DNA from 4 places in the Lactococcus sp. LG1267 genome. Region 4 is predicted to be linked to each of the others. Evidence: predicted binding sites of a transcription regulator. Region 4 holds the regulator's gene; each other region holds the start of a gene.
What was found. Region 4 encodes Rex, which represses fermentation and respiration genes when NADH is low (regulators of the CRP and FNR family bind a similar motif). Its sites were predicted from a motif close to TTGTGAANTANTTCACAA; they were not measured.

Region 1 (7,808 bases), 820 kb from region 4:
CAGTCATTGCACATGCGAGTGATCTGACAGTAAATATTGCGGAGAAACTTGAGGTAACAGCGCTTGTTCGGTCCGTTCGCAATGCGGCTGATTTAGACTATGAGAAAAATATGATTTACTTTAACCGTGAAATGACAGGGATCGAAACCATCTTACTGACTGCAAAACCAGAACTCGAAAATATTAGTTCTACCCGAATGCGTGAACTTTATCATTTTGGTCAAGACCTAAGTCGATGGTTACCTGCAAATGTTATTGAAACATTGAATGAGAAAAAAGCACATGAAAAATGAAAAAATAAAAAAGCATAAAAAACTAAAGCTATTCTTTGCCATCGCGCTACCGCTTCTTATTGTAGTGGGTTTATTCTTCCCCTTACCTTACTATATCGAGCAGCCAGGAGGAACCATTCCAGTTAACCAAATGGTTGATGTTGCAGGGAAAAAAGACGAACATAAAGGCAACTTTTATTTAACGACAGTTGAAATGGTTCGCGCCAATGCAGCAAGTATGCTTTATTCCAAGTCGAACTCTTTTGCCACTGTTGTGAGTAGTGAAGAGATGACGGGTGGAATGACCAATCAGCAATTTGACTTGGTCAACCAGTTTTATATGCAGACAGCGCAAAACACGGCTATTTATCAGGCCTTTAAGTTGGCAGGGAAACCTTATGAGATGAAGTATCAAGGTGTTTATGTTTTGAGCATCACTGAGGATTCAACCTTTAAAAATGACTTACAACTTTCAGATACGATAACGGCAGTTAATGGACATACTTTCAAATCTTCAACTGAGATGATTGATTATGTATCGCAACAAAAAGTTGGGGATAGCGTTACCATCAAATATACACGTGTGGATGGCAGTAATCATGAAGCCACAGGTAAGTACATTAAGTTGAGTAATGGTAAAACAGGGATTGGTATTGGTTTAGTAGATCATACCCAGGTTGTGACAGACCCTAAAGTTAAAATCGATGCTGGAAGTATTGGCGGGCCAAGTGCTGGTATGATGTTTACCTTGGAAATATATAGCCAAATCACAGGCAAAGATTTACGTCAAGGACGCGAAATTGCAGGTACTGGAACGATCAATGAGGATGGCAGCATCGGGCAAATAGGTGGCGTTGATAAAAAAGTTGCTACAGCAAGTAATGCGGGCGCAAAAATTTTCCTTTGCCCAGATGAAACGGAAGAACAGACAAAGGCTTCTGGTACAACAAATAACTACACAGATGCGCTTGCGGCAGCTAAAAAGTTGAATACAGATATGAAAATTGTACCTGTAAAGACGATTCAAGATGCGCTAGATTATCTCGAAAAATAAAAAAAGCTGTAATTTACAGCTTTTTTTATGCTTAATATTGATCTTGTAAGAGTGTTTTAAGCTCTGAAATACTTGGCTGGCGTGGATTTCCAGGTGTGCATTGATCATCATAAACAAGGTTTGCAAGCTTATCGAGTTCACGCTCCAAGTGGTTTTTATCAACACCATTTCCTGATAGAGTGACATCGATATCGATGCTGTCCGTCAATTTTTTAATTTCCTTAATAAGTTTGTCTACGAGTTCCGCATCATCTTTACCTGTAAGACCAATATAACGCGCAATTTCAGCGTAATCTTCTTGGGCACGGTAAATCTCATAACGTGGGTATGGTGTACGTTTAACGTTTCCTGTTACAGCGTTAAATTTAATGACGTGAGGCATAGCGATAGCGATAGCTAAACCATGTGGTAATTCAAACTCACCACCCACTTTGTGGGCTAGGGAGTGATTAATACCGAGAAATGCATTGGCAAAGGCCATACCAGCTAAGGTTGCTGCATTGTGCATATTGGCGCGTGCGACTTGTCCTTCTTTAGAAGGCTTTGATGGGTCGTAGTGATATGAGGTTGTCAAATTATCAAAGATTAACTTAATGGCACGAAGTGATAATGGTTTAGTATAATCCGAAGCCATGACTGAAACATAGGATTCAAGCGCGTGACTGAGGGCATCAATACCTGACCAAGCCACAGTACGTTTTGGCACGGTCATAACAAATTCAGGGTCAACAATAGCTACTTGAGGTGTAAGTTGATAATCAGCTAAAGGATATTTAACATGGGTTTCATCATCGGTGATAACAGCAAAGGGCGTTACTTCAGAACCTGTACCAGAAGTGGTCGGAATACATACCAATTGCGTTTGATCTTGATGCGGGAATTTGACGATACGTTTACGAATATCGATGAATTTTTGCGCCAACTGCTCAAATAGAGCTTTTAGTGCAACGTCATCATTGAGGTCAACCTCTCCACGAACAGAGTATTCATAAATCAAGCGGCCAATTTTTGCTGCATCAAGTGGAGAACCACCGCCGAGTGCGATAACTGTGTCAGGTTTAAAATCAGCCATTTGTCGAGCAATTTCAATCGCTTGTGAAAGTGTTGGGTCAGGTTTTACAGAACCATATATTGAAGTTTGAACTTGTGTTTCACGAACGGCCAATTGCTCAAGCATGTGGTCGACAAAGCCAAATTGCAACATGCCGTGGTCTGTGACGACAAAAGCACGCTCGATATTAGGCATTTCTTGTAGGTAAGAAATAGAGTTGTTTTCGTAGTAAATTTCTTTTGGCAGACGAACCCATTGTGGGCGATTACGACGACGTGCCACTGTTTTGATATTCAATAGATCATATGTACTCAAATTGTGTGAGATTGAATTTTTCCCCCATGAACCAGTTCCTAAAGTCAGCGATGGACGCATTGCATCAGTATAGATATCACCAACGCCTCCAATAGAATCTGGTTGGTTAACTAAGATACGTGCAGCACCAATAGCATCAGCATATTCTTTCACAAAAGGATCGTCTTGTGCACCTATCTGGATAGCCGCATTATGCCCAGCGCCTTGATAAGCCAAAAGTTTTTGAACGATGGCGGTACCATTTTCGCGTGAGGTAGATTTGTAAATTGACAAAAGCGGGCTAAGCTTTTCAGAAGAGAGAGCTTCACCAATGTTTTTTTCTTCCAATTCAAAGAGAAGAACATCTTTTCCTTCAGGTACTTTTACGCCTGCTTGTTCAGCAATCCATGGGCCAGGACGGCCGGCAACTGGACCAGTTACTCCGAAGCCCTCACCCGCACGCTCAACAAAAACAAATTTTTCGATGGCTGAATAATCTTCCTTTGGAACATTGTAAGCACCGTGAGCTTGAAGTTTTTCGAGGAATTCATCGTAAATTTCTGCAGCAACTACAGCAGAGTTTTCGGTAGCGCAAATCATGCCGTTATCAAAACGTTTAGAAAGTAGCAGGTCTTCAACTGCACGATCCACATTTGCAGTAGCATCAACGAAGACGGCACCATTACCTGCTCCCACTCCTAGTGAAGGGTTGCCTGACTTGAGTGCTGCATTAACCATTCCGGGTCCACCTGTAGCTAGAATAGAAGCAATACCGTGGTTTTGGATAAGTGCAGTAGTGTTGTAAAGACTTGGATCTTCGACCCATTGGATAAAGTTCTCAGGTGCCCCAGCTTTTAGGGCAGCTTCGTAGACAATACGTGCGGCATGAGAGGAACAATTTTGGGCTTGAGGATGAAAGGCGAATACGATAGCATTTCGTGTTTTTGCTGTTAAAAGTGATTTGAAAATTGTTGTAGAAGTAGGGTTGGTTGTTGGTACAATTCCTGCAAGCACACCCAAAGGGGCTGCAATTTCTACTGAGCCAGCAACTTTGTTCTCGCTGATTACTCCTACTGTTTTATCATTTTTAATTGAATTATAAACAGATTCTGAAGCAAAGCGGTTTTTAGTATCCTTATCCTCAACGATTCCTCGCCCTGTTTCATTATGAGCCTCGTGCGCAAGTTCAAGGGAATGTTCGCTTGCCGCTAAGGCCATTGCTGCGACAATTTTATCTACTTGCACTTGTGTGTAGCCTTCAAATTGTAAAGCGGCTTGATGTGCTTTTTTGACAAGACCGTCTGTATATTGCTCTGCTTTTTCCGCAAGTACAGCTTTATCAGCGGTTGTTAGTTCTTTTTTGGTATTCTTGCTTGACATATTTAAATTTCTCCTTTGTGAAATTTATCACGTTATTATTTTAACAAACTTTGAAAGTGCTGTCAAATAATATTGTGTAAAACCACACAAACTTTTTTTGATAAAATACTATCTGCATTTTAATGATAAAAAAACCGCCTTAAGGGCGGTTTTCATTAGAGTGTTGGTAAAATACATGTGCCCTCTGGGCTATAAAAATCTTTTTGCTTAAGTGTGAGCATTCCTGTTTTCCTATTACGGCGGAAAAGACTAATATTATCGCTATCTTGATGTGCTACGATAATAAAATCTTCTGTACTGTTGAAATTGAAATCGCGGGGCGTTTCCCCTTCAGTTTTTACAATATCTTCTAAAGTTATCTTTGTCCCTAAGGGGCTAACACTGTAGATGGCGATAGAATTATGTCCACGATTTGAAGCATAAAGAAATGCACCATCGGAAGAAAGGCGGAGAGCAGATGCGCTCTTTGTGCCTTCAAAATCTACTGGAAGAGTACTGATTGTTTCCAGTGCAGCAAAGCGTCCTTTTTCTTCATTATAGCTGAGAACAGTTACAGTAGAAGAAAACTCACCAATAGCATAAGCAATCTTACCATTGGGATGGAAAGTAAGATGACGTACTCCAGTACCTGCAGGCATACGATATAGGCTTACAAGAGAGAGCTTGCCTTCTTCACCAACAACATCGTAAACTGTAATCTCATCTGTACCCAAATCACAAGTGACTAATCGTCCGTCAGGTGTAAGATCTGTGTAATGCACGTGAGGGCGTTCTTGGCCAGGGTGTACTTTTGATCCCTCGCCTTCATGTTTTACAGTGTCTGTTAAGGTAAGCGACCCATCTTTTTGAATTTTGTAGACACGGATTTCCCCTAAGTGATAATTGGCACCGTAAACAAAACCACGTTTATTATCAACGGCTACATAGCACAGAGGTGCGCCAACACTAGTAACATAGTTGAGAAGCTCTGTTTTACCTCTTTTATAGCTGAGAGCAGCAATACCGCCACCATTTTCATCTGCAGCACAAGTGTAAAGGTGCTGTTTTGTTTTGTCCAAAGCAAAATAAGTAGCATTTTGAACATGAGCAACTTCAGTTAGATTAGAAAGTTCTTCCTTTGCAATATCTAGGTCAAAACTATAAATCCCCTTTGATTCACGCTTAGTGTAACCGCCAACTAGAATTTTTTCACGCATATCTTGGCTCCTTTAACATTTAATATTCGTATAATTATTTTATCATAAATGAGCGTTTTCAGGAAACTAAATCTCTTGGAATTTGCGAAGACAGGACAGCCAACAAAATGACACAACAAGCTCTTGCAATAAGGGAGTGTTTAGTGTATAATAGTACTGTTGTCTATGGGCAATAATTTCACATTTTGACTTGACAGTGTCGTAGTGCACTTGTGTAGCGGCATTGGCTGACAGTTAAAAGAGGAAAAACTATTTTAAAAGGAGACATTAATATGTCAGTTATTTCAATGAAACAACTTCTTGAAGCTGGTGTTCACTTCGGTCACCAAACTCGTCGTTGGAACCCAAAAATGAAACCATACATCTTCACAGAACGTAATGGTATCCACGTTATCGACCTTCAAAAAACAGTTAAACTTGTTGACGATGCTTACAACTATGTACGTAACGCTTCATCTGAAGGTGCTGTAGTACTTTTTGTTGGTACTAAAAAACAAGCTTCAGAAGCTGTTAAAGAAGAAGCACTTCGTGCTGGTCAATACTATGTAAACCACCGTTGGCTTGGTGGTATGCTCACTAACTGGAATACTATCCAAAAACGTGTAGCACGCCTTAAATCAATCAACAAAATGGAAGAAGACGGAACTTTCGAAGTATTGCCTAAGAAAGAAGTTGTTCTTTTGAACAAAGAACGCGAACGTCTTGAAAAATTCATCGGTGGTATCGCTGACATGCCTCGCATCCCAGATGTGATGTACGTTGTTGACCCACACAATGAACAAATCGCTATCCAAGAAGCTCAAAAATTGGGAATCCCAGTTGTAGCAATGGTTGATACAAATGCTGACCCAGATCCAATCGACGTTATTATCCCAGCAAACGATGATGCTATCCGTGCAGTTAAATTGATCACTGCTAAAATGGCTGACGCTATCATCGAAGGTCGTCAAGGCGAAGATTCAGTAGAAGCTGAACTTGCGGTTAAAGATACTGCTGCTTCAGAAGAATCACTTGAAGAACTTGCTGAAATCGTTGAAGGCAAATAATTTGTAATGAATAATACAGGCGAGGCCCTACGCCTCCCTGTTTTTTTATAAAATATAATAATAGGAGAATTATACAATGGCAGTAACAGCAGCTCAAGTAAAAGAATTGCGTGAAAAAACTGGTGCAGGTATCATGGATGCTAAACGTGCACTTGTTGAAACTGATGGAAATATGGAAGCAGCCGCTGAGCTCCTTCGTGAAAAAGGTATTGCGAAAGCTGAGAAAAAAGCTGACCGTATCGCCGCTGAAGGTTTGACAGGTATCGCTGTAAATGGTAATACTGCAGCACTTATCGAATTGAACTCAGAAACAGACTTCGTTGCTAAAAATGAACAATTCGTTGCTATCGTTAAAGAAACAGCTGAACTTATTGCAGAGAAAAAACCTGCAACTAATGAAGAAGCTTTGGCTTTGACAACTGCAGAAGGTATCAGCCTTGAAGATTCTTACACACAAGCTACAGCGACAATTGGTGAAAAAATTTCATTCCGTCGTTTCCAACTTATCGAAAAAACAGATGAGCAAACCTTTGGTGTTTACCAACACAACCAAGGTCGTATCGGTGTAGTTACAGTTGTTGAAGGTGGAGATGCTGAGCTGGCTAAAGCAGTTGCAATGCATATCGCTGCGATGAACCCAACTGTTCTCTCTTACAAAGAGTTGGATGCTGAGTTTGTTCATGATGAGTTAGCTAAATTAAACCACACAATCGATGAAGATAACGAAAGCCGCAAATTGGTAAACAAACCAATGCTTCCACATCTTGCCTACGGATCACGTAGCCAATTGACTGAAGAAGTTCTTGCAAATGCTGAAGCAGAAATGAAAGAAGAACTTTTGGCTGAAGGTAAACCAGAAGCGATCTTGGGTAAAATCATCCCTGGTAAAGTTGCAAAATTCATCATTGATAACACTAAAGTCGACCAAGCCTACACACTTCTTGGACAACTTTATGTTATGGATGACAGCAAAACAGTAGAAGCTTTCCTTGAGTCTAAAGGTGCTAAAGTTGTAGCATTCACACGTTACGAAGTGGGTGAAGGTATCGAGAAAGCAGAAAATAACTTCGCGGCTGAAGTTGCTGAAGCAGCAGGTCTTGCTTAATTATAAAAAAACAGTTCATTAGAGCTGTTTTTTTTATGACTATTTGTGTGAAGCGCTTCTTTTTCATGGTTTTAAACTTATAGTGTGTGTAATCTAAAAAATGTAGAAAAGTGATGTAAAATCAAATATAATGTGCTATAATAAAGAGTGAAACTTTGTATTTAAAAATAAGTTTAAATAAAAAGATAAAATTACCTAAAGTTTTGGAGAGAAGATGTCAAGTACAATAATTATTCTTTTGGGCGTTCTCATAGTGATTGTCGTTGGATTCTATGTATTTTCAATGGTAATGCGTAAGAAAACAGAAAATCGTATTCTTGAGTTGGAAGAGCGCAAAGAGCTGCTTTTTGATTTACCTGTGCAAGAAGAATTAGATGCCGTCAAGAAGATGCATCTCGTTGGACAGTCAC
Region 2 (7,808 bases), 750 kb from region 4:
CGGCTCAGCTCCGAGCTTTCCAGCAATGGTAATCTGTGGATGAGTATTGGATTGAGGTTGATAATACGACCCTAGCAAGAGTAAAAGACCAGCAAAGAAACTAATCAGAATGGTCCGAATTTTTGCTTTTTCCAAGAAGCGGAGTAAGGTTGAGAAAATAACGGCTAATAAAGCAGAAGAAATCGCTCCAATCAGGATAAGGTTAACATCATTGGAGTTAATGCCCAAGAGGATGAAGTTTCCGAGTCCGCCTGCTCCAATAAGTGCAGCTAAAGTTGCTGTCCCAATAATCATGACAGCACTTGTACGAATACCAGCCATAATAAAGGGAAGAGCAAGTATCAGCTCAAACTTCATCAAGCGCTCTCGTCGGTTCATCCCAAAAGCAGTTGCTGCTTCAATTAAAGACTGATCAATTTGCTGAAGACCGGTATAGGTGTTTTGAATAATAGGAAAAAGAGCGTAGACAACTAATGCGACAATAGCTGGCAAAGAACCAATCCCAATAAAAGGAATCAATAATCCAAGTAAGGCCAAACTTGGAATCGTTTGGAAAATTCCGGTAAGTTGCAGTACGGGCTCAGCAATTTTGGGGTAACGTCTTAAAAGTAAAGCAAGGGGAAGAGCGATTAAAATAGCGATAAAAAGAGAAACCAAGGAAATTTGGATATGCTCTAGAAGAGCAAGCCAAAACTGGTGCTCTTGCTGTTGAAAGGTAGAAATCAAATTATTCATGAGCATCGTCCTCCAGACTATTTAAGATTTCCCCCAAAGGCGTTTCTTCCGAAAAATCATGAGTTGCAAGGACTTGTTCAAGATTTTTTAATTTATATTGAGACAAGTCTTGCTGATAATCAGTGAAGAAGTCCGCCACAAAAGTATTTGCTGGGGCATTTAAAATTTCTTGGGGACGTCCCACCTGTTGAAGTTCGCCGTCTTTGAGAATTGCGATACGGTCAGCCATCGCCATTCCTTCAGACATATCGTGGGTAACAAAAACCGTTGTGATTTTTAAGGTTTTCTGCAAATCTTTGACCAGTTCCTGTAGCTGTTTACGGGAGATAGGATCCAGAGCGGAGAAAGGTTCGTCCATTAAAATAATCTTTGGTTTACAGGCGATAGCACGCAAAATACCAATCCGTTGTGCTTCACCTCCAGAAAGTTCATGAGGGTATCGGTTAAGGTACTTTTCAGCATCTAGACCCACTAAAGGAAGGAGTTCGAGTACGCGCTCACGCGTTTCTCTTTTGCTCCAACCTTTCATTGTCGGGATGATACCAATATTTTCTAAAACGGTCATGTTAGGAAAGAGCGCAATTTGTTGAAGCACATATCCTATTTGAAGACGCAAGTCTCTTAAGTTAATTGTTTGAATATCTTGATCATCAATGAGGACCTGCCCTTCATTGGGTTCGATGAGCCGGTTAACCATCTTGAGTAATGTTGTTTTTCCGCCACCAGAAGAGCCTGCGAGAACAAAAAACTCGTGACTTTCAATGGATAAGTTGATATCTGAAAGTACGGCTTTGTCTCCGTATTTTTTAGTGACATTTTTAAATGTAATAGTCATAGTGTCATTTTAACATTTTATCTTTCAGTTCTTTCAGGAAATGGATTGCTATTTTTATGGATGGAAGGGTATAGAAAAAGCCCTCAAAGAGGACTTTTTATTTAAAGCCATTTTCTAAAGTTTCAATAACTGTCAAAATTTGCTCATCCGAAACGAGTTTTTCAGCTCCATTCACGAGTGACTCATAAGCTGCATCATAGACACGACCATAATCGCCTGAAACCGTAGGAATTGACTTTTCAATGCGATCGCCATTTTGATTGTAGTATGTCAATTGAGCAAAATCTTGCGGTGCATCGGCCCCAAAACCGTCACTTCCCGGGAAGATTCCCACCTTCAAATCATTTTCCTGTTGGTCAACGTTTTCTTTAATTAAAGTTCCTCTAGAACCATAAAGCACCCATTTGGGACGTTTGAGTGCAGCCAGTTCAGTGGCTTGAACTGTTGCTCGGAAATCGGTGTAAAGCAAGTTTACAGAGAAGTAATCATCTACAGCATTTGAATCGCGTGTTGAACGAATATCGTATTGTACATCTTTTGGCTGTCCAAAGAGTGAAACCATTTGGTCAACCATGTGTACACCATGGCCATACCAGGCGCCATCAAAGTTTTTACCAGCAGTTGCATCTGCTGGACGATAGTGATCCATAGTGACAGTAATGTCAAGCAAATCTCCTAGGTAACCCGTATCCAAAACTTTTTTGATTGTCAAAAAATCACTGTCAAAACGACGGTTTTGGAAAGGCATAAAGAAGAGCTTCTTTTCTTGAGCGATACCAACTAATTCTTCGGCTTGTTCTAACGTTTCTACTAACGGTTTGTCACAGATAACGTTTTTTCCACCCAGTAAAAGCTTTTTACTGGTTTCATAGTGTGCAGCACCTGGAGTGACGACAATGACTAAATCAATTGAATCATCTTGAATAATATCATTGATGTCTGTTGAAAAAATAGTTCCTTCAGCCTCAAGAATAGCTTGCTCAGGACGTTTGCCTAGGCTACGGTTGACAACGCGCGCAATGTTGAAGTGCTCACGGATTTTAACATAAGGAATATGATAGCGATTGGTGGACTTCCCAAAACCAACATAAGCAATGTTTAACTTTTTCATGCTTTCTTCTCTTTTTTCTTTTTCGCTTGGTGTTGTTTTTTTAATTCTTCGATTTTTGACAATTTATCTGTCTTTTTATTTGAATTTTTTTCGTGGAATTTTTGGACAGAGGCTTGCCCTTTATAATCTAATTGATACTTTCCCATGGTTCTCTTTCTCTCTATTTTACAAGGCGACGTTCGAAAGCATCCGAGGAGATACCTTCACTTAAAATTTTCTTCGCCCATTCTTTTGCTGAAAATAATGAGTGATCGCGATAATTTCCACATTCTTTTTCGGCAACCCCTGGGACATTATCCCAAGTGAAACTGTCTCCTGCGAGCTCTTCCAAAGATGAAGTGATCACTTTAGCAATCTCCTCAGCAGTTGGTTCGCCCCACATAATCATATGGAAGCCAGTACGACATCCAAAAGGAGAAAAGTCAATCATGCCATCAATACGGTCACGAATCAAACTTGCCATTGAGTGTTCGATAGTATGTAGCCCACTTGTCGGGATTTCACCGTGATTAGGTTGCACAAAACGGACATCAAAGTTGGTGATGATGTCACCTTTAGGACCAGTCTCTGTCCCAATTAGGCGCACGTAAGGTGCTAAAACTTTTGTGTGATCGAGCTGGAATGATTCTACTTCAGCCATATTTTCTACCTCCAGTATTCTTAGTATTCTTCTATTTTACCATTTTTTGAACCAAAATTTTTTTGTCTGACCTCGTAAAGTGATAGAATGAAGCTAGAAAGTAAAGAAAAGGAGAAATTATGTCACTTACAGAAACTTACACTCTCGCAAATGGTATGACAATTCCAAAAGTTGGTTTTGGAACATGGCAATCTAAAGATGGTGAAGAAGCATATCAAGCTGTAAAAACGGCCTTAGAAGTTGGCTACCGTCATATTGATACAGCAGCTGTCTATGGCAATGAAGAGTCAGTGGGACGCGCGATTAAAGACAGTGGAATTGCTCGTGAAGACTTGTTTATTACAACAAAGCTTTGGGCTGTTGGTACAACAGAAGATGCCCGAGCAGCACTAGATGAAAGCTTGGAAAAACTAGGTTTAGACTATGTGGACCTTTATCTTATTCACTGGCCAAATCCAAAAGCGTTTCGACCAAACTTTGCAGAGCGTAATGCTGCGGTTTGGAAAGCAATGGAAGAAGGCGTACGGAACAAAAAAGTTCGAGCTATCGGGGTGTCTAACTTCCATCCACGTCACTTAGAACCTTTATTGGAAGTTGCTGAAATTAAACCTGTTGTCAACCAAATTATGGTTAATCCTTCGGATCAGCAAGAAGAGGTTGTAGCTTTCAATAAAGCACACGATATTTTGACAGAAGCTTATAGCCCACTTGGTACAGGTAAAATCTTTGCGGTTACTGAATTGGCGGATATTGCAGATAAATATGGTAAAACAGTTGCCCAAGTCGTTTTACGTTGGAGTTTACACAAAGGTTATCTTCCTTTACCTAAGTCTGTGACGGCAAGCCGTATTAAAGAAAATGCGGATATTTTTGATTTTGATTTGACCGAAGAAGATATCGCCTTTATTGACAGCCTTCATGGGAAAGCAGGTCTGGCACGCAATCCAGACGAAGTGGACCACTAAAATAAATTTAAGGACATTCAAATTGTAAGATTTGAGTGTCTTTTTTTATAATTGACAGAATATAGACAGGAAGAATAATAAAACGTTAAAAAAGTGTTTTATTTCACAATAATAATTGCTAAATAAATATGAAAGTGCTATCATTTAATTGATAAAGAATTCACAAAGGAGAAACAAAATGAAAATTGGTGTAATTAAAGACCCAAAACAAGGTGAAGCGCGTGTAGGGATGACTCCAGAAAACGTAAAAATTCTCGTTGAAGCAGGTAATGAAGTACTTGTCGATAGTAATGCTGGTGCAGGTTGTGGTTTTACAAATGACCTTTATGAAGCGGCTGGAGGACAAATCGTTGATACAGAAACTGCTTGGGAAGCAGAGTTGATTGTTAAAGTCAAAGAACCAATGGAATCTGAATATAAATACTTCAAACCAGGCCAAATTATTTGGGGATTCTTACACTTGGCAGCCAATAAAGCTTGTGTGGAAAAAATGATGGAAGTCGGAGTAACAGCTATTTCCGGTGAAAATATCTCAATCAATGGTGTGCTTGAGTTGCTTAAACCAATGTCAGCTATTGCGGGACGTCGTGCAGTTAATATTGGGCAATATTATCTTGAAAAACAACATGAAGGGGAAGGAATTCTTCTTCCTGGTATTGAAGGTATCGAGGCTGGTACAGTTGTTATCTTCGGTGGTGGTAATGCTGCAGAAAATGCTGCCGATATGGCTGTTGCTTTGGGATGTAAGGTTATTATCATTGAACTTGGTGATGCGCGTATCGCCCAACTTAAAGAACGCTATGCAGGCAAAACAGTTGAAATCGTTAAATCAACAACTGAAGCATTGGAAAAAAATATTAAACTTGCAGATGTCTTTATCTCAACAATCTTAATCCCTGGCGCTAAACCACCAAAATTAGTCAAAGAATATATGGTTAAATCTATGAAACCAGGTTCTGTTATCGTGGACATCGCTATTGACCAAGGAGGAACTGTTGAAACAATCGATCATGCAACAAACCATGCGGATCCAGTCTTCATCAAACACGGCATAATTCATTACGCTGTGCCAAATATGCCAGGAGCAACACCTCGTACAGCGACAATTGCTTTGGCTCAGGGCAATATCTCTTTCCTTAAGGATATTTCAGTCAAAGGCTTAGATGAGGCGCTGAAATCAAAAGAACTCTTATCTGGTTTGAGTGTTTATAAAGGAAAAGTTGTTTCTAAAGCACTTGCTGATTCAATTGATGTCACTTATACGGAACTTTAAAAAGAAATCTAAGGAAAAAGAATTATGCCAAATTTAGCAAATCTGCCAATTACAATTAAAGATATTAAAAAAGCTCAAAACACTGTTAAACAATATGCACGTGAAACACCCTTGATTCAGTCAATGTTCTTGACTGCTAAAACAGGTGGCGAAGTTTACTTGAAACTTGAAAATATGCAATTAACAGGCTCATTCAAGTTCCGTGGCGCTTTCAATAAGATTGCTCAATTATCTCAAGAAGAGAAAGATCGTGGAGTGATTGCGTGTTCAGCAGGGAACCATGCTCAAGGTGTGGCTTTAACTTCCAAACTTCTCGGTATCAAGAGCATTATTGTTATGCCAAAAGGTGCACCTCAAGCTAAAGTTGATGCCACACGTGGCTATGGTGCAGAAGTAATGCTTGAAGGTGAACAGTTTGATGACTCAAAGGCCTTTTGTGAGGCTTACGCTAAGGAAAATAATATTACGTATATTCCTCCATATGATGATGCAGAAGTAATGGCTGGACAAGGAACAATCGGTCTAGAAATCTTAGATCATCTGTGGGATGTTGACACAGTATTGGTGCCAGTAGGCGGTGGTGGTTTGATTTCAGGTGTTGCGGTTGCCTTGAAATCTTTTAACCCTAATATCCAAGTTATTGGTGTGCAAGCTGAAAATTGCCATGGTATGACTGCATCTTTTAGAGAACGTAAGAAAGTGCACCATGATGAAGCACCAACGATTGCAGATGGCTGTCATGTGGCTTATCCAGGTGAATTGACTTTTGAAGTAGTCAATCAAATCGTTGATAATATGGTTCTTGTAACGGAAGCAGAAATCGAATTAGCCATTAAAGATTTGATTCAACGTACGAAAATTGTGGTGGAAGGTGCTGGCGCTCTTGCAACAGCAGCTATTCTTTCAGGTAAAGTTGATGATTATGTGAAAGGCAAAAAAGTTGTTTCTATCGTTTCAGGAGGGAATGTTGACTTGGCCCGTATTGAAGATGTTGTGGATCATTTTCTCATTGCCAATGACAATGATCAATAATTCTTAAAACAAAAGGACTTTGAATTTCAAAGTCTTTTTTTGTATAGTTCAGTCTTTTTTTAATCGTGAGATAATTTACTCTGATATCACGAAATTCACAAAGACATGTAATTTAAATTAAAATTTAATCAAAGTGCAAAAAATTCTTGCATGAGTAAAAAAAAAGTGTTAAACTTACTGTAAACGGTTACAAAGTGTGTAACTAAAAATTGAAAGAAGGTTATAGAATGACTTCAAAAGTTTTAACACAGTTCCTCGAAAATGGGCTTGGAGACCTTAAACAAAAGGGTTTGCTCAACACAATTGACGTTTTAGATAGCGCTAATGGTCCTGAGATTACAGTTGCGGGCAACAAGATGATTAACCTTGCTTCAAATAACTATTTGGGATTTGCGACACGTCCTGAATTAATTCAAGCAACAAAAGATGCAACAGATAAATATGGAGCTGGAGCTGGTGCAGTACGTACTATCAACGGCACTTTAGATATACACATTGAATTGGAAAAAACAATCGCTGAATTTAAAGGCACAGAAGCCGCGATTGCGTTTCAATCAGGTTTCAATTGTAATATGGGAGCGATTAGCGCCGTAATGAAAAAAGGTGATGCGATTCTTTCAGATGAACTAAATCATGCCTCAATTATTGACGGATGTCGTCTTTCAGGTGCTAAAATTATCCGTGTTAAGCATCAAGATATGGCTGACCTTGAAGCAAAAGCAAAAGAAGCGACTGAGTCTGGTGAATACAATAAAGTAATGTACATCACAGACGGTGTGTTCTCAATGGATGGGGACGTTGCTAAATTGCCAGAAATTGTTGAAATCGCTGAAAAATATGATTTGATTACTTATGTTGATGATGCGCATGGTTCTGGTGTTATGGGCGGCGGAGCCGGTACAGTAAAACATTTTGGCTTGCAAGATAAGATTGACTTCCAAATCGGTACTCTTTCAAAAGCGATTGGTGTAGTAGGCGGATATGTAGCGGGATCAAAACTTTTGGTTGATTGGCTTAAATCACAAGGACGTCCTTTCCTTTTCTCAACTTCATTGACACCGGGTGCAGCAGCAGCAGCAAAAGAAGCCTTTGTCTTAATGCATGATCATCCAGAATATGTTGAAACACTTTGGGACAACGCAAAATACTTCAAAGAAGAATTACAAAAAGCCGGCTTTGATACAGGTGTATCTGAAACACCAATCACACCAGTGATT
Region 3 (7,808 bases), 610 kb from region 4:
AGACGAGATGGAAGCCAACGTCCTTTACATCCAGACAGGCTATATCCAACGACAATATAATGGCAGCTCTGAGATTGACCTCAACGAAGATGTGCGGATCGAACCTGTATTTGCCCTGCGCAATGCAAAAGATAAAAAAATTGCACTTTCACTAGACAACTTGGTAGATCTTGATGTTCGCTTCTTTGATAAAGATGTCGAATATGATAATGGGAATGTTATGGACAAGCCACTTATCATAAGGATTGCAGGCTTTGCGCATGACAACATCACGCTGTCTGATGATGGCTTGCGTGAGATTGAGCGCCTGCTCTTCACAGGTCGAATCACACCGCAGGAACTTAGAACGGAAGACGTTCGTCTTGGCGGAAATCGCACGATTCATAAGATTTACGATGGCGAAACAGACTGGGAAGTTGCAGAATGGCCTGATTCAGCTAATCCAGGGCAGACGATTAGAGCTTTCCCAGAGCTTTGGGTTGAAATTAAGGAAACGGACGAAAGAATTCCTATCCGTTTTGACGAAAACAACTATGCAATTGCCTTTGCGGATCGTCATGCAGGTCCTAATAAGTCAGTCACTGTAGATGGTTTCTACTTAGATTCACGAAATGTGAGCTTGAGGACTGACCTCAGGGATTATATGAGAAACAATTTACTGACGGGAACCATTAGTCCGATGACAATTCACTGGACACAAGGACAGGTCGAGAGACGTTCGTATGATGGCACTGAAGAGGCAGTGATTTCGTCTAGGCCAGATTTGCCGATTTTGTATATTGACCTTGAAAACGGCGGCGTTATTATCCAGAGGGGTGAAGCGTGCTTTGATGATAGGAATGTACGTTTTGATGATGCGGACAATGTTGTTGCTATGCCGGTTCATGCGACAGGCGAGTGGAGTATTTCTGGAGTAAACTCGGGCAACTATCATTTACAATTGCCACTCCACCGCGTACTTCATGCAATGATTCCAACAAGCCAGACTCTTTCGACTATCGTGCCACGACCAGAACAACGTGTAAATCCATTATTTGAGAGCCAAATCATTGACCCGCTTTGCCTACGCTTTAACGGTCGGAAAATAGCAGAGCGTGTCTTCAATTACGATTACTACTTCATGGCAGAAGATAAGTCTTACGAGTACGGTATTGAAGCTGGTTTCACTAATCCAGAAAAATGGACAAATGTAGAAACCGGCCAACCGATGAACGTGTTGGGCGACTACTATTTAACGATAGTTTTTGTTGATCAGATGTCACGCTTGGCAAATGGTCAACCCCATGTAGCTGAAGATGAGTTGATCTTTGTTGACGAGCAAGGCAATAAAATTGGAAGAGCAGATGTTCGTGTAGAGTTGCGGGATGAGCAAGGTAATGTCAACCGTAACTATCAGTATGTTTTTGATGAGAATGTTGAAACGATAGGGCGAATTACCAAGGCTCAAGGTTTACCAGTCACGCGACCACAAGCGGCACGCATCACTGAAACAGAGATTGAACTTTTCCACTCAACTATCACGAAACATCAACCCTTACTTGAAGAAATGCCTTTCCTCTTTGAACCTTTCAGCTTTGGTGATGCAGATACAGCCGATGGAAGAAGGGAAAATCTTTTTGCGCCAGCTACAGCCTTTGACCTAGGACCTTACAAGATTGAATATTCGATTTCACTGTCAAATGATCCGGAGGACTTAGGAGCAGCTGATTGGCAGACGTCCACGCTCTTTACAGATTTGACACCAGCTACAGAATACTTCCTCTTTGCCCGTCAAGCGGATCATCATAACCGTTATGCTGGAGCGATTATTTCGGGGCTTGCTTCGGTAGTGACTTTAGCAGAACCACGAGTTGAACCTGAAAATGGAGATGCAACGAATAACGATAGAGCTGAAGAAACACGCCGACCAGGGGAACCTAATGGTGAGGATAAACGCGACCAACTAAACGACTTCCCAAGTGATGAAAATCTCGTTAATGAGAGGCCCCCTATGGAGGGCTCGGTACCCATAGAGGAAAAACAAGAAGAAAGAACAGAATTACCAAGGACAGGAGATATGGTTGCCTCTGGACTTGGTATCCTTGGCTTAGCAGCTCTAGCCAGCGCAGCTATTTTACGAAAAAAGAATAAAAAAGAGTAAGCTCTACTCTTGAAAAGAATGTTTCAAAACGAGAAGATATACGGATTTTCTCGTTTTTTTCTTGCCATTTTTGCTCTAAGTCATAGATTTTCTCAAAATATTAATGAATAACTTATGAAATTCAGGTAAAATAGAAAACAGGATAATTGGATTGTCCGTTGAATTTTAGAAAACACAGGAGACATATATCGCATGAAAAAAAGAGGCATCCTCTTAGTTAATCTTGGTACACCCGAGAATACATCGCCCCAAGCTCTAAGAAAATACCTGAAGAAATTTTTATCTGACCGGCGCGTGATTAAGACTCATCCTTTGCTCTGGCAGCCGCTTCTCAATGGTATCATTCTTAATACTCGGCCGAAAAAATCAGCTAAGCTTTACGAAAAGATTGTCAAAGACGGCGCGTTTCCACTGCTTACCTACACAGCAGCTCAAGAAAAAAACCTGCAGGAAATCTGTCCTGACGTTGAAGTAGCTATGGGGATGTCCTACAGTGAACCAAGTATTGAAAGTAGTCTGGAAAGTCTCTTGAGTAAAGGTGTGGAGGAGTTAACGGTTCTTCCTATGTATCCACAATATTCAGGGACAACAGTAGGTTCGGTCTTTGATAGTGTCATGAACTTTTTTTTAAAAAAAGATCATATTGTGGATTTAAAGTTTATACGCTCCTTTTATAAAGAACCTCTCTATATCAAATATTTTGCTGAGAAGATAAAAGAAACCCTTGCAAATGAAGAGGATATTGAAGCTGTGGTCTTTTCTTACCATGGTATCCCGCTTTCTTACGTAACGGATGGAGATGCTTACCCAGACGAATGCACGGAAACGACACGTTTAATTATGGAAGAACTTGGCGATTTCCCACATTATCAAACCTATCAGTCGAAATTTGGCCCCGCCGAATGGCTGACTCCCGCAACCGATGATACCTTGAAGAAACTTCCAGAACAAGGTGTCAAAAAAGTTCTTATCGTTGCACCTGGCTTTGTAGTTGATTGTTTAGAAACGATTGAAGAGCTTGAAGAGGAAAATAAAGAATACTTCCTTGAAAATGGTGGTGAAAAGTATGTCTATGTCTCACCGTTTAATGAAGATATGGCTTTTGCTGAGCTTGTCAAAGAGATTGCAAAGAAAAAATAAAGATTATTTTCTAAAAAATCAAAAAACTTACTCAAAAGGACTTGACAAAAGATAAAGAAAATCCTAAAATGGTCATTAGAGACAAGTCTTTAACCAATTCTTTCCAAGAGAGCGAGTGTGTGGTGCGAACTCGTATTGTGATTGCTAAAGATACCACTCTGATAATTCTTTCTGAGAACAGAAAGCGTGGCTGACACGTTACGTCAAAGATGAGATATTTTTGAAGCTTTTTATGCCGAAAAAATTAAGAAGGTGGTAACACGCAGATCGCGTCCTTTAGAGGGAGTTGATCTGCGTTTTTTTATTTCCTCAGTGCTCATCCCCAAAACTAAAATATGTTAAAAAAAATTGGAGGCTTATATGATTAAAATCACTTTCCCAGATGGTGCTGTCAAAGAATTTGAGGCAGGCATCTCAACACTTGAAATTGCGAAATCAATCTCACCTGGTTTGGCTAAAAAAGCCTTGGCTGGTAAAGTCAACGGCAAACTTATTGACGTGACCCGTCCAATCAAAGAAGATGCAACTTTTGAAATTGTAACACCGGATCATGAAGATGCTTTTGGTTTACTTCGTCACTCTGCAGCTCACTTATTTGCTCAAGCAGCACGTCGTCATTTTCCAAATATTCACCTTGGTGTAGGTCCAGCTATTGAAAATGGTTTCTACTACGATACTGATAATGAAGAAGGACAAATTTCAAACGATGATTTGGAAAAAATCGAAGCAGAAATGCGTCGTATCTCAAAAGAAAATTTCCCTTCAATTCGTAAAGAAGTAAGCAAAGAAGAAGCGAAAGAAATCTTTGCTGGTGATCCTTATAAGCTTGAGCTTATCGAAGAACACAATGAAGATGAAGGCGGCTTGACAATCTATAGTCAAGGCGAATACACAGATCTTTGCCGTGGCCCACATGTGCCATCAACTGGCTTTATTAAATTCTTCAAATTGCTTAATGTGGCAGGAGCTTACTGGCGTGGAAATAGTGATAATGCAATGATGCAACGTGTTTACGGTACTGCTTGGTTTAATAAAGAAGACCTCGAAGAAAACTTGAGAATGCGTGAAGAAGCGAAAGAACGTGATCACCGTAAGCTCGGTCGTGAGTTAGATCTCTTCTTCAATGAAGCTTCTTTGGGAGCAGGTACAGCTTACTGGCTTCCAGATGGAGCAACTATTCGCCGTACAATCCAACGTTTCGTAGAAGACCGTGAAATCGCTGCAGGCTACTTGCACGTTAACACACCAAACTTGATGAACTTGGATATTTATAAACAATCAGGTCACTGGCAACATTATCATGAAGACATGTTCCCACCAATGGATATGGGTGATGGCGAGCAAATGGAGCTTCGTCCGATGAACTGCCCATCGCACATTGCTATCTATAAACACCACGTACACAGCTACCGCGAATTACCTATCCGTATCGCTGAGTTCGGTACAATGCACCGTTATGAAAAATCAGGCGCACTTTCAGGTCTTCAACGTGTACGTGTGATGCAACTGAATGATGGTCACACATTTGTGACACCTGATCAAATCCAAGAAGAATTTGGAAAAATTCTTGAATTGATTATGGAAATGTACCGTGATTTTGGTATCGACGATTACAGCTTCCGTTTGTCATATCGTGACCCGGAAGACACAGAAAAATATTTCCCAGACGATGCAATGTGGGAAAAATCACAACGTATGCTTAAAGCAACAATGGATGATATGAATCTTGACTACGTTGAAGCTGAAGGCGAAGCAGCCTTCTATGGACCAAAATTGGACATCCAAGTTAAGACAGCTTTAGGTAATGAAGAAACACTTTCAACTATCCAGCTGGACTTCCTTAACCCTGAAAACTTTGACATCACATATGTTGGTGCAGATGGTGAAAAACACCGTCCAGTTATGATTCACCGCGGTGTAATTTCAACTTTGGAACGCTTTACAGCTTACTTGATTGAACTTTATAAAGGTGCGTTCCCAACTTGGTTGGCACCTACTCAAGCAATCATCATTCCTGTAAACAACGAAATTCATGCCGATTACGCATGGGAAATCAAAAAACGTCTCCAAGAAAAAGGATTGCGTATCGTTGTTGATGAATCAAATGAAAAAATGGGTTATAAAATCCGTCAAGCCCAAACACGTAAAGTTCCTTATCAAATCGTTGTGGGTGACCAAGAAATGGCAGATGGCACTGTAAACATTCGCCGTTATGGTTCAACAGATACTGAAGTTATTAGCTTGGATCAATTTATCGAAAATATTCAAGAAGACGTAGCTAACTACAGCCGTACTAAATAATAAAAAGAGAGGGAACTCTCTTTTTATTTGTCATTACCATAGGTTTTATTTTCTAAAAAAACCAGAATACAAGCGCATTCACGACTTATAACTAGAAAAATAGTTCACAAAATGCTATACTAAGACAGTAATAGAAAATATTCGGAGGAATTTGAAATGGCAATCGTTTCAGCAGAAAAATTCGTACAAGCCGCTCGTGACAATGGTTACGCTATCGGTGGTTTCAACACAAACAACCTTGAATGGACTCAAGCTATCTTGCGCGCAGCAGAAGCTAAAAAGACTCCAGTACTTATCCAAACTTCAATGGGTGCTGCTAAATACATGGGTGGTTACAAAATGTGTAAACTCCTCATTGAAACTCTTGTAGAATCAATGGGAATCACTGTACCAGTAGCTATTCACCTTGACCACGGTCACTTTGATGATGCTTTGGAATGTATCGAAGTTGGTTACTCTTCATTGATGTTTGACGGTTCACACCTTCCAATCGAAGAAAACCTTAAACTTGCTGAAGAAGTTATCACAAAAGCTCACGCTAAAGGTATCTCAGTTGAGTGTGAAGTTGGTTCTATCGGTGGTGAAGAAGACGGTATCGTCGGTGAAGGCGAACTTGCTCCTATCGAAGATGCAGTAGCAATGGCTAAACTTGGTGTTGACTTCCTTGCAGCTGGTATCGGTAACATCCACGGTCCTTACCCAGAAAACTGGAAAGGTCTCCACATCGATCACTTGACTAAATTGAACGAAGCACTCGTTGAAGCTATGGGCAAAAATGTTCCTATCGTATTGCACGGTGGTTCAGGTATCCCTGACGATCAAATCCGCGAAGCAATCGCTAACGGTGTAGCTAAAATCAACGTAAACACAGAATGCCAACTTGCATTTGCAAAAGCAACTCGTGAATTCGTCGTTGAATTTAACGCTAACGAAGCTGAATACATGAAGAAAAAACTCTTCGACCCACGTAAATTCTTGAAACCTGGTTTCGACGCAATCACTGCATCAGTTGAAGAACGTATCGACGTTTTCGGTTCAGCAAACAAGGCGTAAGCCTTGTTCTGCGAAGCAATCTCTGATTGTGAGCAAACAAAGATAGTTTTTGATTTGCGAATCAATCTTTGATTGTGAGCAAACCAAGATTAATCAGTTTTTTGAAATATGATTAAAAGAACGCTTGTCACTTTTGGCAAGCTTTTTTTGTGTGAACTTAGGAGTAGGAAGTAAGTGAAGTCAGATTGAGTCAAAAATTTGAAAGAAAATGTTAAACTTAAAGAAGAGCAAAGAACATACGATTTGCAGGATAAATCTGAAACTTAGATCGATGAAGCTCAGACAATAAATAGTGAAGAAATGAGGGGGAGAGATGATAGGAATAAAAAAACGTAAGAATACAGAAGTTTCAAAAGAAATGAACGGACAAATACCTCAAATGGTAAAAAAATCTATAAGTAGTGATAAAGCTTCTAAGGTTCATAGAACAATTCACGGAGCCTCGATCACTGCTGCGGGCGTAGGTGCTCTGCCGATACCTATTGCTGATGCTTTAATTTTAGTACCTATTCAGTTAAAGATGCTGAAAAGTATTTATAATATTTATGACGTGAAGTTTAGTGATAAATTTGTCGTAAACTTTATAAGGGTGACATTGATTCCGTATATAGGAAGATCATTGGCTACTTTGATTCCAGGTGTAGGTAGTGTGGTCAATGCTTCAATAGCTGCGGTAATCACTGAAGCGATTGGCTGGAGTGCAGCTGCTTCATTAGAAAAAGGCATTGATATCACGAAAGATACTGAAAAATTCGAAGGAATACTTACAGATACACTTAAAACTTTAATTCAACAAAAAAAATAAAAACTGCTAGGTATTAGCAGTTTTTTTTATTTTAAAATTTATCCTTGACAAGATTTTGATAATACAGTATACTAATATAAAAGCGGTTTCATAAAAACGGATAGTGATTATTAAGTTAAGCTAGACCTTATCGTACTCTATTTTTGTCATAGGGGCGATAGGGTCTATTTTTGTGAAATGAGGGGTGAATTGTGGAAATCAGAAAAATCCTAAACAATAATGTGGTCATAGCAATCAATAGCAGAAATGAAGAAATCATCCTTATGGGTCTTGGTATTGGTTTCAAGAAAAGAATAGGTCAAGCAGTTGAGGTTGATAAAATCGAAAAGATTTTCGGTCTAAAAGCCAGCTCAGATATACAGAGTTTTT
Region 4 (7,808 bases):
AACCTCTTTTGTTATATACTTTGCCAGCTCTCACTTTCCAAGATAAAATTATATCTTTTTTGTGAGTAAGAGTATATACCAAACGAGATATGTTTAGAATGCTAAACATCATATGCTTATCTTGGATGTATACTATAAAAGTAGACAGAACTTTATGTGTTATAATCTGTTTTAAAAGACATGAAAACGAAAGGACATCCTATGTCAAAATCTAAACGCTACGATGAAGAATTCAAACAATCCCTTGTCAATCTTTATCAAACTGGAAAAACTCAGTCTGAACTCTGTAAAGACTATGGTGTATCTCAAACAGCACTTTCTAAATGGATCAAACAGTATTCTCAAGTTAAACTCGAAGATAATTCTGTACTTACTGCCAAACAAATACAAGACCTACAAAAACGTAATGCACAGCTTGAAGAGGAGAACCTCATCTTAAAAAAAGCAAGTGCCATATTCATGCAAAACTTAAAGTAAGACTCCTCGCTGTCTATCGGTTACGCTTTGAACACGCCACAACAACCTTGTGTCGTGTTTTACATGTCAATCGTTCTACTTACTATAAATTTTTAAAACATAAGCCCTCAAAAAGAGAACTGGATAATCAAATTTATAGAAAACAAATACTTCAAATTTATACCAAAGCAAACAAAAGACTTGGTGTGAAGTCTATCAAGGTCATTCTTCAAAGAGACTATGATACAAAAATCTCTGAAGGAAGAATTTACCGTCTCATGAAGAATATGGCGCTCCCTAAAATGGCAACCGTTAAGCCAAAACGCTCACTTAAAGAAGTTCAAAAAACGTACCCTCAGAACTTACTCAAGCAAGAATTTAATCCTGACCAACCAAATCAAGTATGGACAACAGACTTCACCTATATTTCTATCGGATATAAGAAACATGTCTATCTCTGCGCTATACTTGATCTCTACTCTAGAAAATGTATTGCTTGGAAACTCAGTCATCGTATCGATGCAAAGTTAGCATGTGACACTCTAGAATTAGCACTTAATAAAAGAAAGATTGAAGGAACACTTCTCTTCCATTCTGACCAAGGTTCACAATTTAAGGCCATTGAATTTAGAAAAATAATTGATGACAATAATATCATGCATTCTTTTTCTAAGCCTGGATATCCTTATGATAATGCCGTTACTGAAGCATTTTTCAAGTATTTGAAGCATAGACAAATCAACCGAAAAAATTATCAAAATATGAAACAGGTTCAATTAGATTGCTTTGAATATATTGAGAATTTTTATAACAATTACAACCCACATTCGGCTAATCTTGGACTCACTCCTAATCAGAAAGAAGAAAATTACTTTAATTCAATCAATTAACACTTTTTTCTGTCTACAAATTTGACATTAGTCCAGTTTTACAGATCCTCGTTTTAGTTCATTATTATTTTGTTATTATATTACTTTGATTGGAGGATCAATTAGTAAAAGAAGCGTATGAGTATACCACCCATGATGAGGACAATGGCACCACACAAACGGTTGGCCATTTGTGCAAAGGCAATCATTTCCATACGATCAGAGGCAGAGAGAACAGCGATATTACCTGTTCCACCCATAGAGTTGTTAATCATACCAGCACCGATAGCTGTTTCGACAGGGTACATACCTAAGGCAAGGCCTAAGAACCAGCTTGTTAAGCCCATAGCGATAACACTTGTCAGACAAAGCACAATAAATTGCCATGTCAAAGCAGAACCTAATGTGGTCAAATCAATCAATGCCAAACCAATACCTGCCAATACCGCATGTGTAAGATTGGTCATGATGATTTGGTTAAACATCACCACTGATTTTTCCAACTCTTTTGGTACAGCATCAAAGGCTTTGAGAACAAAGACGATGATAATCATAAAGGCGTATTCATGGATATTTGGGAAGAATTTGTTTAAAATCACACCCACCATGAGTAGAGTAAAGGCATAAAGCATACCGACACCAATCTTGGTTGCATCAATTTCAATTTTAGGTTTTGCGAGTTCTTCTTTTGTCGCAGAAACTAAGGTTCCGTGACCATTGTATTTTGATTTCGCAAAGATTTTAGAAATAGAAAGTGCCCCAATGATGGCGATAATATTCCCAAAGGTTACTGCGGGAGCAAGTTGAGAGAAAATTGCGGTTTGGTTCCCATTGGCTAAACCATCAGCATAAATTTGTGATAATGGTGTAATTCCGGCTCCCATACCACCAGACATCATAGGCATTGAAATATACATGACAGAGTCTGCAAAACCTTTGCCAAGCAAGACACCCATACCTCCAACAGCGAAGAAACCAACAACCATTGTCACCAAAGCAACAGGGATAAATTTAGCTGAAGCTTTGACAAGCAAACTTCTGTTCATTCCCAAGATCGACCCACAAATCAAGGCCGCAATATAGAAATCAAGGAAACCAAACTGACTACCCATAAATTTACCTACTGCATCAATCACATTTGCGGGAATAATATGGAAATAGGATAAGAGAGTTGCACCTAACAAAGTAAAAACTGATCCACCACCCAAATATGAATTCATAATGGGTAATTTTTCACCGATAAAGTAAAGTAAGTGCCCTAATAGTACTAATAGGAGAGTAATACCCACCATGTTAAGTGGCAATTTCCCTAAACCTATCGTCACTGCCAGTACAATCATAAAAAAGGCATAGAGAGGAAGACTTATTCCTGAAATTTTTATTTCTTTTAATTTTTTCATTTTAATCCATTAACCTCTTAGTATTTAGGATACCATTTCATCTCGCGAACGGCTTTCACCATATCTTTTTCTTGAGCTTGTGCTAAGCCTTGCTCTTGAGCTTTTTTGGCTACTGCTTCTGCAACTTTGATTGAAACATCAGCGACATATTCAAATGGAGGAAGTACAGGAGCACCAGCAGCACCTGGATCAACAAGTCCGCTCAATGAGTGCGCAGCAGCACCAATCATTTCGTCAGTAAGAAGTGATGCTTCTGAAGCCAACATACCAAGACCCAAACCAGGATAAATCAAAGCATTATTTGCTTGACCGATTTGGTAGTCAACGCCTTTATAAGACACAGTTCCTGAAGGTATACCTGTTGCAACAAAGGCTTTACCTTCAGACCATGTAATTACTTGCTCAGCAGTTGCTTCCAATTTTTTAGTAGGGTTTGAGATTGGGAAAATTACTGGACGTTCAGTGTTGGCACACATTGCTTCAACAACTTCTTTGGTAAACGCACCAGCATCAGTTGAAGTACCAACCAAGATAGTAGCTTTAACTGTTTTGATAGCACTAGCTAAGTCAGTCATATCACCAGCATTTGTAAAATCTGCACGTTTTTTAGCAAATGGTTTTTGTGCTGGGGTCAAGTCTTCCATATCATCAAAGAGCAAACCTTGTTTGTCCATTATGAAGAAATGGTTGTAAGCTTCTTCTTCTGAAAGTCCTTCGCTTACCATCTCCGCATGAACACGGGCAGCAATTCCTGCACCAGCAGAGCCACCACCGTAGCAGAGGTAAACTTGATCCGTTAATTTTTCACCTGTGATATCAAGTGAACCAAAGATACCACCTAAAACAACAATACCAGTTCCTTGAATATCATCATTGAAAGTTGGAATTTCTTTTTTGTATTTGTTCAAGATATTTGCAGCATTTGAACGTCCAAAGTCTTCCCAGTGTAAGTAGAGTTTAGGGAACATTGCTTCAGCAGTTTCCACAAACTGGTCAACAAAGTCGTAATATTGGTCACCATAAACACGTGCGTGACGATTTCCAAGGTACATTGAGTCTTCCAAGAGTTCTTTACGGTTAGTACCTGCATCAATAACGATTGGCAGAACTGATGCTGGATCAATACCTGCTGCTGCAGTATAAACCATTAATTTACCTACAGAAATATCCACGCCTTGTGTACCCCAGTCGCCAATACCGAGAATACCTTCAGCATCTGTCACAACAATCAGACGGATATTGCGATTACCCGCTGCGTTTTTCAATGTTTCTTGAATATTTTCTGGATGATTAATATCAAGATATGCAGCATATTGGGGATCTACAAATAGACGGCTGTAGTTTTCGATAGTTTCAGCAATAACTGGATCATATACGATAGGGTTAAACTCTACGATATGTTGGTTAAACAAATAGTAGAACAAAGTACGGTTTGTATTGAAGATTTCCATCAAGAAATGACGTTTTTCCAAATCAGATGGTTTTTCCAAGTAATGTTGGTAAGTTTGTTCTGCTTGTTCTTCAAGTGTTTGAATATAAGGTGGCAAAAGACCGATTAAGCCAAGTTCCTTACGTTCTTCCATAGTAAATGCTGTTCCTTTATTTAAAAAAGGGTTGTTTAAGATTTCATGTGCACGCATTCGTACGTCCTCCAAATTTATTATTCCTATAAGAAATTCTTACAAGATGTATTTTAATACTTATAAAAAATTATAGTCAAACCTTTGGGTTACGATAAATATTATTTATAACAAATTACTAAACTTGTGATAGAATATAAGGGTCAAAGGAGCGTTTAGACTAATGAACTTGCATGATTTCGAGTATTTTAATGCCTTAGGATACTTATTGTCTTTTACCGCTGTTTCCAATCAATTTGGGGTAAGTCAGCCGACAATTACCTATGCCGTAAAGAGATTGGAACAATATTATAACTGTAACTTAATATATAAAGATCCTTCCCACCGGACAGTTATCCTGACAGATGAAGGAAAAATATTGAAGATTCATATCGAAAGTATTTTAGAAGAGTTGGCACTAACGCAAAGAGCCATCGAGCATTCTAAAAATCATCAAAATCATATTGGTTTCCCTCCTATAATTCGAGCAAAAATCCTAGCCCAGCTTTTAAATGATAAGGATGCAATTAGTTTCTTATCTAAGTTTGACTTAGTATCTGGCGGTTCGGAAGAACTTCTAGCCAAACTCATCTCTGGTACAATCGATTTTAGCCTTATAGGCAGCATTGCTCCTCTGATGCATTCCAACCTTTTTGTGAAACTACTTTATAAACGTGAATTTTATATCTTTGTCTCTAAAGATAGCCCGCTTGCCTCACGGCCAGAAATTTCATTTAAAGAAGCTTTGGATTATCCGTTTATCCTGCTTGATGAAAGTTTTGTCCATATGGAAGCTTTCCAAAATTTGAATGAAAAATACAAGAAAAAAGCAAACGTTCTCTTTAATTTTTCGGATATCCATACTATTGGGCAACTTGTCAACTCAAATGTTGGTATAACTTTAATGACTGATTTTCTTCCATTTGCTGATATGAATAGTCTTATAAAGATACCACTAATACCTGAAGATAAGCAAATTTTTCATGTTCAATATGCCTATTTAAGAAGTACACTGCTCAATTCAGATTTGAAAGAATTGATTCGCTTACTCGATGGACTAAATGAAAAAATAAATTGAAGTGAAAAGAGAGCTGCTCTCTTTTTCTTTGTTAAATTTTATTCGATTTTTTCACAAACTTTCTTCAACCGCATAATTCCAGAAAGAATTGTTTGACAACCTCCCCTTAAAAAAGGTAAAATATTCACAAAGACTATGTAAAGGAGATAACATGGCTGGCTCCCAAGTTAATAAACAACTGCCCAAGGCAACTGCAAAACGTTTGCCTCAATATTATCGCTTGTTCAAACTTTTAGTTGATGAACAAGTAACACGCACCAACTCACAACTTATTTCGGAAAAAATTGGTGTGGATGCGGCGACGATTCGTCGCGATTTTTCACTCTTTGGTGAGCTAGGACGTCGAGGTTATGGTTATGAAACCCGTGTTTTGCGTGATTTCTTTGGAGAATTGCTCGGACAAGATCAGGAAACACATATCGCACTCGTAGGAGTCGGTAACCTTGGACGTGCTCTTATCAATTATGAATTCCAAAACCGTAATAAAATGCGCGTTACCCAAGCTTACGATGTTCCAGAAAATCCACTCGTTGGTACAACGACTTCTACAGGTGTTCCTATCTACGACATCGCTGACTTCTCTAAAAATATTAAAGATTCAAAAATTAAAACAGCAATTATTTCTGTAAATAAAGAGAACGCTCAAGAAGTTGCAGATATACTAGTTAAGTCAGGTATCCGGGGTATCCTTAATTTTTCACCTTTGCGCTTACAAGTTCCAGAAGATATCGTTGTTCAGTCAATTGACTTAACGAAAGAACTTCAAACCTTATTATTCTTTATGTCAAATAATGACGTAAAATAAAGAGTTCTACCAACTATGTAGTGGTAATTGTAAAAAAAGAGTTACATTAGTGTGTAAAAAATTGTCCTAAGACGGTTTTTTAGTTGCGTTTAACAAGTATCTGTTGGAGTAAAATCTTTTTCTGAGGTGGTAAAAACAACCAAAGCCAGAAGGAACACACTTGATGAGTTTGCAAAGGTTTTTCTTATCCTAGAGAGGGGCCAATATAGCGAAACAAGACTACACTACTTGTATTTAAATAGATAACAACAGCTCCTTTTGAAATCCTCAGATAAACTTTCAGGCACGCTTTCTATGAATTCGAAAAAGTCATCTGTTTATCTGTTTCTTAATAAATTAAATCTACATACACATCATATTTGACAAGGTGCAGAAAAAAGCATGATTTTGAATCATGCTTTTTTTAATTAGTTGCTCAATCTTTTCATAATATCATAAATCAGATAAAAATTTACGATACTCTCTCGGAAAAAAACGTCGTATTTCATCAGAATTATAGCCAATTATGTAGTTATTTTCATCCAGAATAATTGGCGTCTTAAAAAGTAATGAATTCATTTTTAGGTAGTACAGCGCATTTTTTAAATTCATATCTGATGCTTTTACTAATTCTTCTTCATTTTTATGATTGATTCTTTCTGGATTTTTTACTAATTCATTTACCCCTTCTGTCGTTAGCGTTAATAATTTTAGCAAATCATCCACAGTTATTTGACTTATATCTCGCTTCTCAAAGTCTATGCCATAACGTTCAAACCACATGAAAGCTTTTTGACTGGATTTACACTTTTTTCTATAATAAATTTTTAATATGTGTTACACCTCTTTACCATTACATTTACCAATTGGATATCAAATTATCTATGCGTACATTCTAGGTCATACTTAAATTCATTGTCTTACTACTATCATTTAAAAGACTTGTTTTGATCAAACGGCGATATACTGTGCTCACACTTCCCTCATACGCCTTAGTGCTCCCTTAACTTCACTATTAGCTACTTCTACCTATGCACCCTTAACAGCTTTATTTTTGACCATTTGATACTCATAGAAATTATGAAACACAGTCACATAAATTTTATCACTCTTAGCAAGGTTGCTGGTTTGACTAAAAATAGTGACGAAATTTTTGTTTATATTGATATTATAAACAATATAGGTTAATAGTATGCAATTACCTCTCCCTAATTTTTGTACTTTCTAACAAAGGTCCAATTTTTCAAGATAACTTATTATTTGTTTTCAATAATTTAATCCTTATTGTTTAAATACGATTTTACCATTTTCCATATTTTATAAATAACTATTAACAAAAAAATTAAAATTAAAATTAAAATTATTACCAATTTTAATATATTATATTTTTTTGTTGAATTTATTTGCTTTTCTAAATCTTCTTCATTATAAGGAATACGGAGCCCTGTCACCAGCAGACGATGAGTATTAACCATATACGGAGTACACGTTACTAAAGTGACTTGATCCATATTTTCTGTTATTTTTAAACTGTCTAAATCGGTTGGTAGAACTTTTTTAAAATTACTAATACGATAGGCAAGCTTACTACCAGCAACTGTA

Region 1: the regulator Rex is predicted to act here: its motif matches at 4,067-4,084, upstream of adhE (bifunctional acetaldehyde-CoA/alcohol dehydrogenase).
Region 2: the regulator Rex is predicted to act here: its motif matches at 4,435-4,452, upstream of J0J33_RS01450 (alanine dehydrogenase).
Region 3: the regulator Rex is predicted to act here: its motif matches at 5,674-5,691, upstream of J0J33_RS00740 (class II fructose-bisphosphate aldolase).

The regions. Positions count from the first base shown of each region.
Region 1 covers NZ_CP071295.1:352,526-360,333, reverse strand. Annotated here, with positions in the region: gene coaD (pantetheine-phosphate adenylyltransferase) at 1-293, shown strand, start outside; gene J0J33_RS01775 (SepM family pheromone-processing serine protease) at 283-1,326, shown strand; gene adhE (bifunctional acetaldehyde-CoA/alcohol dehydrogenase) at 1,358-4,051, opposite strand; gene J0J33_RS01765 (lactonase family protein) at 4,207-5,247, opposite strand; gene rpsB (30S ribosomal protein S2) at 5,520-6,293, shown strand; gene tsf (translation elongation factor Ts) at 6,370-7,398, shown strand; gene ezrA (septation ring formation regulator EzrA) at 7,613-7,808, shown strand, end outside.
Region 2 covers NZ_CP071295.1:287,576-295,383, reverse strand. Annotated here, with positions in the region: gene J0J33_RS01480 (ABC transporter permease/substrate-binding protein) at 1-735, opposite strand, end outside; gene J0J33_RS01475 (ABC transporter ATP-binding protein) at 728-1,570, opposite strand; gene J0J33_RS01470 (Gfo/Idh/MocA family oxidoreductase) at 1,668-2,681, opposite strand; gene J0J33_RS01465 (hypothetical protein) at 2,678-2,827, opposite strand; gene J0J33_RS01460 (S-ribosylhomocysteine lyase) at 2,842-3,321, opposite strand; gene J0J33_RS01455 (aldo/keto reductase) at 3,441-4,286, shown strand; gene J0J33_RS01450 (alanine dehydrogenase) at 4,465-5,559, shown strand; gene tdcB (bifunctional threonine ammonia-lyase/L-serine ammonia-lyase TdcB) at 5,584-6,591, shown strand; gene J0J33_RS01440 (glycine C-acetyltransferase) at 6,819-7,808, shown strand, end outside.
Region 3 covers NZ_CP071295.1:141,382-149,189, reverse strand. Annotated here, with positions in the region: gene J0J33_RS00755 (LPXTG cell wall anchor domain-containing protein) at 1-2,140, shown strand, start outside; gene hemH (ferrochelatase) at 2,333-3,280, shown strand; gene thrS (threonine--tRNA ligase) at 3,641-5,581, shown strand; gene J0J33_RS00740 (class II fructose-bisphosphate aldolase) at 5,738-6,634, shown strand; gene J0J33_RS00735 (YcjF family protein) at 6,948-7,439, shown strand; gene licT (BglG family transcription antiterminator LicT) at 7,631-7,808, shown strand, end outside.
Region 4 covers NZ_CP071295.1:1,627,209-1,635,016, forward strand. Annotated here, with positions in the region: one part of gene J0J33_RS07945 (IS3 family transposase) at 202-433, shown strand; one part of gene J0J33_RS07945 (IS3 family transposase) at 433-1,346, shown strand; gene J0J33_RS07950 (2-hydroxycarboxylate transporter family protein) at 1,448-2,725, opposite strand; gene J0J33_RS07955 (malolactic enzyme) at 2,743-4,365, opposite strand; gene J0J33_RS07960 (LysR family transcriptional regulator) at 4,529-5,422, shown strand; gene J0J33_RS07965 (redox-sensing transcriptional repressor Rex) at 5,574-6,227, shown strand; gene J0J33_RS07970 (ArsC/Spx/MgsR family protein) at 6,660-6,989, opposite strand; gene J0J33_RS07975 (class C sortase) at 7,481-7,808, opposite strand, start outside.